Regions from separate parts of the Microbulbifer hydrolyticus genome, predicted to be linked through region 2. Evidence: predicted binding sites of a transcription regulator. Region 2 holds the regulator's gene; the other holds the start of a gene.
The links. The regulator FNR, encoded in region 2, switches genes on or off when oxygen is low (the NO sensors DNR and NnrR bind a similar motif). The targets are predictions, from matches to a motif close to TTGATNNNNATCAA.

Region 1: GTQ55_RS05670 (DUF3149 domain-containing protein) is a predicted target of FNR. The motif match lies at 2,507-2,520, and genes of this name have one in related genera.

What each region holds. Positions count from the first base shown of each region.
Region 1 covers NZ_CP047491.1:1,346,038-1,350,464, reverse strand. The annotation lists gene GTQ55_RS05680 (autotransporter assembly complex protein TamA) at 1-1,744, opposite strand, end outside; gene GTQ55_RS05675 (hypothetical protein) at 1,922-2,302, opposite strand; gene GTQ55_RS05670 (DUF3149 domain-containing protein) at 2,628-2,801, shown strand; gene GTQ55_RS05665 (acetoacetate--CoA ligase) at 2,934-4,427, opposite strand, start outside.
Region 2 covers NZ_CP047491.1:836,874-841,300, forward strand. The annotation lists gene mmsB (3-hydroxyisobutyrate dehydrogenase) at 1-392, shown strand, start outside; gene hemN (oxygen-independent coproporphyrinogen III oxidase) at 513-1,976, shown strand; gene fnr (fumarate/nitrate reduction transcriptional regulator Fnr) at 2,105-2,833, shown strand; gene GTQ55_RS03515 (hemerythrin domain-containing protein) at 2,856-3,422, opposite strand; gene GTQ55_RS03520 (porin family protein) at 3,689-4,186, shown strand.

The DNA of each region.
Region 1 (4,427 bases), 510 kb from region 2:
GGCTATCGTCCAGACCTTCCCGCCGATCCAGCGGGAAAGCGATGTCAAACCGCAGGGGTGCAAACGACGTCATATAGCGCACACCGAAGCCTGCGCCCCAGTAAAGATCATCAAAACTGGGCTGTGGGTCCGCATAGGCGTTACCGCCATCAACAAAAAAAACGCCGCCCCAGCTTTTGGTAAAACGAAAGCGCCCTTCCAGCGATATTTCGCTCAACCCTCGCCCGCCGATCGGGTCAGAGAGTTTCGGGAGTTCACCCGGCTCCGTTGGCGGGATCAGACGCCGCGGCCCGAGCGCCTGGTAGGCATAACCGCGAACGGATCCGCCACCACCAGCATAAAAGCGCTCATCCGCGGGAATTTCCAGGTTGTCGGCCCCGCTAATGACACCGGCCTTGATACGCAGTGCTACCGTCGGATCAAACCGGGTTTCTTCAAACGTGTGGTAACCGGTCATCACCAGGGTGTTTTTGGTAAATTGCGTCCCGCTACTCCTGAGATCGAAGTAGGGTTTCACTTCCAGTGCGATCGTCGCGCCCCGGTGGGCGTCGAGCAGGTTATCAGTGGTGTCGATTTTGACACCGAGCGGGAAAGACAGGAGATTGTAATTTTCACTCTCTTCACCCTCTTCCTGCACCCGGCTGAACTTGAGCGCACTACCGACACTGAAGGTGCGATGTTTGGTTTGGCGGCGAGAGATCGTACCGCCAATGGTGATCGATTCTGCCTGGTAAGAATCCCGGTCTTCGTTCTCAGCCTCTGCCTTTGCGGCGAAGTCCTGGTCATCGCGAAAAAATCGCGGTACCAGTAACTCGGTCTTAAGCGATTGAGTGACCTCATAAGCCCGGGTTTCTACTTCAATTTTTTCACCGCGACCGAGAATATTACGATGTTCCCAGCCGGCCGATGCGCCACCACCATCATCAGACGAATACCCTACCCCCAGACGGATGGTTCGGTGCTTGCGTTCGATAACCAGGAAGGTGATATCCACAATGCCCGCATTCGGTTCGGATACCTCGGCATTTACCCCAGCAATCAGGTTGGTGCGCAGCAGACGAAGCTTGGCAGCATCCATTTTACCGCGGGAGAAACAGTCACCCTCCTCCAGCTTCAGACGCTTGCGCAGGAAGTCCTCGTCGACGGTGGTCAAACCCTCCACATAGATCTGCCCGACATTCACCTCCGGGCTCTTGGCCACGCGGTACTCGAGCCTGGCGGCGTGCTCGCTGTGCACGACCGTGGCCTGGTAGCTTACGTCCACATTCAGCAGGCAGGCGTTCTCTGCCAGATAAGTTTCGATACGCTTGACGCCTTCGGTAACCTTCTCCGCCTCCAGCGGATCGCCTTCACTCAGGCCGACGCCGGGAAAACCGGCTTTGAGTCGTGCCGGCATGCGGAGGTCGAGGCTGCTGATACGGTAGATCCGCCCGGGCACCACCCGGTAAAGAATTTCACCGTCACTAACCGACTGACGCACGCGGCCATCGTAATAGCCGCGCGAGCGCAGGAGCTTTTCCAGTGTGCCGCGCTCAAAACGGGCCACATCTAAAGGATCTTCGTAGGATTTGAGTACGCTGCTGGATTTGCGCTGCTCTTTCAGCTGGTCTTTCAACCAATCCTGCAGTTCACGGTTCTCGGATACCCGCACCTTGAACTTCGGCAGGTTGTCGAAAAATGGCAGGGCGTGCCCCTGCTGCGGCGCCACCAGAAATAGAGCGCCAAGCAACACACAGGTCGCCATTAGAAAAACTGAAGCTCGGGGAGCGAAACAAGAAACGCGCAAGACAAGGTTCCGTTTGCCAACTACCACCACTGCGACGCCAAACACGAGTAAAAGTTGCGGTGGACGGCGCAACTTTACCGGCCTTTACATCAGTGAATCACCGGCCCCGGTGGAGCCGGCCGGACTCAGCCCGAATCAGCGTGCCGGTGCGGAGCCGGTGCGCTCCATCAGCGGGTTGCAGTTGCGAATGACGACCCGGCCTTCCAGCAGGTTCCCTTTCGAATACTCAGCAAAGATGCACTCGTTGGTTTTCGGATCGTAGTTTTCCACCCAGAGGTTATCGTCCTTCCAGGTAGCACCGAGGTGCCTCTGACCTTCCGGCACACTGATACGCATCACACCGCCAAAGCGTTTGACGAAAACCTGTTCAAAGTGGAAGTAGTAGGCGAGCCAACCGGCCAGAAAGATGATCGCACCGACAATCGCCCCCTTGCCCAGGCTACCAAACCGGCTGCCGGCAAACAGAGCGAGAACGACCAAAGCAATAACGGCGGCCCAGTACAGGTAGGTAATCATACTTATCTTCCGTGAAATTATTGGTTTATGGGCACTGGAATCAATTATCAACAGCTTAGCGCAAGACTAGCGCAGAATCCTCGATATGGGATAGCACGCCAGCACATTCCAGCCTGGAGAGCCAACGGATCGTCGCGAACCATTCGCGCATGTCGGGCACCAACGTCATCCGCAGCATACCGCCCCCGGGAAAGCAACATCGAGTTGATCTGGATCAAGGGAGACAGCGGGCGCCACTTTACACTGGACCGAGTTAAAGACAAGTGGCCTGGAAGACCAGCCGCTGTGCCAATCAGGCAAGAGCCCATGAACCCCGGAGGCAACCATGGACGCAATGATCGACCTTTTCACCAGTTTTTCCGGCTTATTGAGCCTGGGCATAATCGCATTTGTATGCGTGATGGGCGGATATTTCACCCGCATGGCCCTGAGGAAGATGAGAGAAGAGCAGGAAAAGATGTGTCAGGCCAACGCTAAACGCCCATTGAAAGCGGCATAAACCGTCGGCTCGAGTTCGGAGCCCCATCGCGCCGCCATGCCGAACAAACGCGTCACAAGCAACAAAAAGCCGGGTCAGCGCTACTGAACCCGGCTTGCTGCGTTTATCTGTATAACCTCGGCGCCGAGGCGATCACTCGCCAGCGAGCTCCGGGAGGTTTTCGAACAGCTTGAGCGCCTCCGGGTTGGCCAGCGCTTCCTGGTTCTTTACCGGCTTCCCGTGCACCACATTGCGCACCGCCAGCTCGACGATTTTGCCACTGATAGTACGCGGGATATCCGTCACCTGGATCACTTTCGCGGGTACATGCCTCGGCGTGGTATTGGCTCGGATGGTGGTTCGTATTTTCTGGATAAGGTCGTCATCCAGACTCAGGCCTTCGCGCAGCACTACAAACAGCACCACACGCACATCGTCCCGCCACTCCTGGCCGATGCAGATGCTGTCCAGCACCTCTTCCACCTTTTCCACCTGTCGGTAGATTTCCGCGGTGCCAATACGCACACCACCGGGATTCAGAACCGCATCGGAACGACCGTAAATGATTACGCCACCGTGCTCGGTAATTTCCGCGTAGTCGCCGTGTGCCCAGACGCCGGGCCAGTTTTCAAAATAGGCGCCGTGGTACTTGCTGCCATCCGGGTCGTTCCAGAACCCGATGGGCATGCACGGGAAGGAGCTGGCGCACACCAGCTCGCCCTTGTCTTCCAGCACTGATTTCCCATCGTCATTCCATACCTCGACCGCCATGCCGAGCCCCCGGCACTGAAGTTCACCGGGGTACACCGGCAGCGCCGGATTACCCAGGGCAAAGCAGGAGACGATGTCGGTACCACCGGAGATGGACGACAGGCACACATCTGATTTGATATCCCGATACACGTAGCGGAAGCCCTCATGCGCCAGCGGGGAGCCGGTAGAGAGCACTGCACGCAAGCGCTCGAGCTTGTGGGTTTCTCGCGGTTTGCAGCCCGCCTTCTCCAGTGCGGCGATATATTTGGCGCTGGTACCGAACACACTGATGTTTTCTTCATCGGCCATATCCCACAGGCACTGGGCCGCGGGATAGAACGGGGAGCCATCGTACAATACCAGAGTGGCGCCACAGGCCAGTCCGCTTACCAGCCAGTTCCACATCATCCAGCCGCAGGTAGTGAAGTAAAACAGTGTGTCGTCGCGGGAGATGTCCGTGTGCAGGCGGTGCTCTTTAATATGCTGCAGCAAGGTGCCACCAACCCCGTGCACAATGCACTTGGGCACGCCGGTGGTACCGGAGGAATACATGATGTACAGCGGGTGGTTGAACTCCGTCTGCTCGAAGGTCAACGCACGCGCCGGCGCTGCTTCAGTAAAGGCACCCAGCGTGATAGCCCGATCAAGGCCGTCTATGGCCTCGGCAGTCTGCACGGCATCGCGCGCAACCGGGACCACCACCAGCTGCTGGATGGACTCGATCTGCTCCACGATCTGCGCCAGGCGCGGCAGGGAGTCGATGGTTTTGCCGTTGTAGTAGTAGCCTTCACAGGCGAACAGGACCTTCGGCTCGACCTGGCCAAACCGGTCCAGTACGCCATTAATACCGAAATCCGGCGAGCAGGAGGTCCAGATGGCGCCGAGGCTGGTGGT
Region 2 (4,427 bases):
CAAAGATCTGCAACAACATGCTGCTCGCGATCCATATGATCGGTACCGCCGAGGCGCTGCAGTTGGGGGTGGATAACGGGCTCGACCCCGCTGTGCTATCAGAGATCATGCGCGCCAGCTCCGGCGGCAACTGGTCGCTGGAAAAATACAATCCCTACCCGGGGGTGATGGAGAATGTACCCGCATCGCGGGATTACCAGGGCGGGTTTTCTGTGGCGCTGATGTTGAAGGACCTTGGCCTCGCCATGGACACCGCTGCTGGCAGTGCATCTTCAACGCCACTGGGCGCGCTGGCAAAAAACCTGTATCAGTTGCACGGTGGCGACCCCATCAACAAGGCGCTGGACTTCTCCTCTATCCAGAACCTGTTCCGCCGCCCGGCGGGGGACTGACGCCGCGACGAACCCGTCGGCGCTTGATCTGAATCAAGCGCCGTCGAACGCTGGCCCGCTACCTTTACCTGATCCAACACCTTCCCGCTTATCAGCTCTGGATCACAGGTTACCTCGTCAATGGCCGTAAACCCCCTGGACAGCGCACCGCTCTCCGAGAGCGACTCCAATACCACCGCCAATACCCGGGCGTCGTCCGGGGAGTTATCTTCGGCCCTGCTCACGCGTTATGCGGGGCCCTGTCCACGCTATACGTCCTACCCGACGGCGGATCGCTTCACGGACCTGAGCGCCGGCAGTGCAACAGCCGCTGGTGCTGACGCGCGCAAGCCATGGGATGCGCTGCAAGATATCAACACCCTTTCACTGTATGTGCATATCCCGTTCTGCCGCTCGCTGTGCTATTTCTGCGCCTGTAACAAGGTCATAACCCAGCAGTACGGGCTGGCGTCGAGCTACCTGGACCGGGTGCTCACTGAAGCGCAGTGGTACCGGGAAAAAGTGGCCCGCGTACCGGTGACGCAGTTGCATCTCGGCGGCGGTACGCCAACCTACCTGAATGACGGTGACTTGACTCGGCTGGTTCAGGGGCTCGGCGACATATTCGATCTGAATCCCGGTGGCGATGTGGAATACAGTGTGGAGGCGGATCCCCGGGTGCTTGAGCCGGAAACACTGGATACCCTGCGTGGACTCGGCTTCAACCGGCTGAGCATGGGTATTCAGGACTTTAACCCGGAAGTACAGCGGGCGATCAACCGGATCTGTTCCCCGGAGCAGGTGCGCGGTCTCACTGAAGCCGCCCGCGAGCGGGGTTTTGGTTCCATTTCCTATGACCTGATTTACGGACTGCCCGGGCAGGATGTGGCAAGTCTGGAGCGCACCATCGACACCGTGGTTGAGCTCGCGCCGGACCGTATCGCGCTGTACCACTATGCGCACCTGCCGCACCGGTTCAAGGCCCAGCGCCTGATCAGTTCCGACCTGATTCCACCGCCGCAGGCAAAGATCGATATGCAGCTTGCAGCGACGCGTCGACTTACCGACGCGGGTTACCAGTTTCTGGGCATGGACCATTTCGCACGCCCGGATGACCCTCTGGCGCGCGCCACCAAAGACGGCCGTCTCGCGCGCAATTTTCAGGGCTATACCCTGATGCCCGCGGACGCGCTGGTTGGCCTTGGTGCCTCGGCGATCAGCTACAGCCGCGATGGCTACTGGCAGAACCATCACGGCCAGAAAGAATACGCGACCGCGATTGGCGAGCGCGGCGAGGCGATCTGCCGCGGCTGGCAGCTGGATACCGACGACCGGGTGCGCCAGTGGGTGATCATGGAATTGATGTGCCATCTGCGGCTCGACAAACGCGAAGTGGAACGCCGGCTGGGGAGCCCGTTTGAAGATTATTTTGCGCAGGATCTGGCACGCTTGCGCCCACTTGTGGCGGATGGGCTGGTGCTGGAGTCCCGTGAAGACCTGGTGGTCAGCGAGCGTGGCCGCTGGTTCCTGCGCAATATAGCCGCGGCGTTCGACCGCCACCTGCATGCCGGGGCGTCGGCTGCGCAGTACTCCCGAGTGCTTTAGGTGGACAGTAGGTATACAATTTCCTCACCACAGGTTCGGCAATAAGGCATCGCGCTTTACGCGCAACTGTTCGCCAAGCCGACTACCAGATCGTTCACCGGATAAATCGCCGAGCAATGGAAAAGACAATGTCGAAACCCTCACCAGCGGTCAATTGCGGAAATTGCTCCGTCAGAAGGCTGTGCCTGCCCGTGGGGTTGAGTGAGGACGATATCCAGCGTCTCGAGCAGGTGACACGCAAGAAGAAGATTCTGAAAGCCGGCGACAGCCTGTTTCGTGCGGGCGACCCGTTTTCCAGCCTCTATGCGATTCGTTCCGGCAGCTTCAAATCTGCGGTGATCGGTGCCGATGGTGACACCCAGGTCACGCATTTTGCGTTGCCCGGTGAGCTGTTGGGACTGGATGCTTACAGTAGTGGCGCGCATCCCGGTTATGCGGAAGCACTGGAAGACAGCAGCGTTTGTGTCCTGCCATTTACCCAGCTGGAAAACCTGGCGCAGCAGGTGCCGGCGCTGCAGAAGCAGATGTACACGATTTTTTCCGAAGAGCTGAAACAGGATAACGACGTGCTGTTGCTACTGGGCAAGCGCTCTGCGGAAAGCCGCCTGGCGGCTCTGCTGATCAATATATCCAGCCGTTATGCCCAGCGCGGATACTCGGCCAGCGAATTCAAACTCTCGATGCAGCGCATTGATATCGCCAACTATCTGGGGCTGACTGCAGAGACCGTCAGCCGTCTGATGTCGCGTTTTCAAAAGCAGGGGCTTATCCGCGCACAGGGTCGGGCGGTCGCCATCCTGGACCTGATTGCCCTCAGCGAGCTGGCCGGCACCCACTGCAGTTACGAAAACGATTGAACCGATGGCACTGATCCGGTGATTAGCAGGCTTCCGCCAGCGCCGTTTCAGAAAGATCCTGATAAATGGCTTCGTAAAGACGCTTGACGCCCCGGTGAAAGTGGCTGCTTTGCTTTTCCATGAGCTCGTCGGCGATCTCTCCCCAGTCGGTATCCGTCAGGTGCTGCGCAACCAGCGGCAGTAATATCTCATTCTCTTTTTTCATGTGCGCGCGCTGCAGTGCAATGTACTCGCGCGCAGTTGCGAACAGGTGCTCCCGTTCCACCGCCGCGTCGTTGGCAACCGCATAAAACAGCTGGTTCATATTGCGCGTGGCCGCGGCAATGGCCTTGTGTTCCACGGTGATTTCCCCGAGGACATCACGGATATCCACAGGCTTGTCCAGCAACCGGCCGAATACCAGATCTTCCACCGGGTGGTGCCACTGATCCGGGTACACAGAAAAGTAATCGAGGGCGTCGAGAATCATGCTCAGGGTAGCGGGATCCCTATCCTGACGACCAAGCTCATCTAACAGCGCTTCAAACACATCCAGCAGTCTCTGCATGTGCTTGTGGTCATCGCACAGTTGTCGATAGATACCATGCATGGCGTGCCTCCTTGACGGGTTGTGGTGATTGTCCATTCCATTGTTGTCTGCTGCCGGGGAATCGGCTTGATCTGGGTCAATCCACAGCCACATCCGGTAGCGTCAGGTGCCGACAGTGATGATCGTCGCGCGGCTGAATTGCCATTGGCCCGGTCTCCGGTAATTGACGCGGTGTAATAGCGTGTAATGGAGAGGGGGTATTTGCGCCGTATTTTTTTCAATAGAATGCCGCCCGCAAAATAAGCACTACACATTAGGGTATTAAAATGATGAAAAAAGTTTTGGCGGCAGCGGTGATGCTGGGTTGTTCGATTTCTGCACAGGCGAGCGAGGGGGGCTACTTCGGTACCACCGCAGGCCTGATGAAGACGTCGATCAGCGGCGACAGCCCGTTCAATGCCGGTTTGCGCGCCGGGTATGCCTGGAACTCCGGGTTTGCAGTGGAGGGCGAGTACACTACGTCCCTGGTTGATGGTGAAGCGCGCTACAATGGCAGCTGGGGCGATTTCAGATGGGATTACTCCATTTCCACCCTCGGTGTGTATGCGGCTTACCGCAGCCAGGGGGATATCTACTTCAAGGGGCGCCTGGGGGTGCTGAACGAGAGCGTCGATTTTGAAGGCGAGAAAGAGAGTGATTCCGGCCTGTCCGCGGGTCTGGGTATCGGCTTTTCCTTCTCCGAGAACGTAAATCTGGAAGCCGAGTACACCCTGGTGGAAGAAGATGTGGACTTCTGGTCCGGTACCCTGGTGTTTCGCTTCTAAGCCCTCCTGATTGTCCGCGATCGCTGATGTTGCCTTACAGCAGCTAGCGGTCGCGGTCGGTAGCAAACGCGGCCCCATGGCCGCGTTTTGCGTTTCTGAGCACCAGAGTATCCCCGTGTCCGGCCGGGGTGCTCCGGGGAATCGGGCCGCAGCTGCCAACTTGAGCCGAGCGGGGCGCTGAATTGAATTTGTTTCATGTGCACCCTTTGCACCGCCGCCACTCCCTTGGTGTACAATGCGC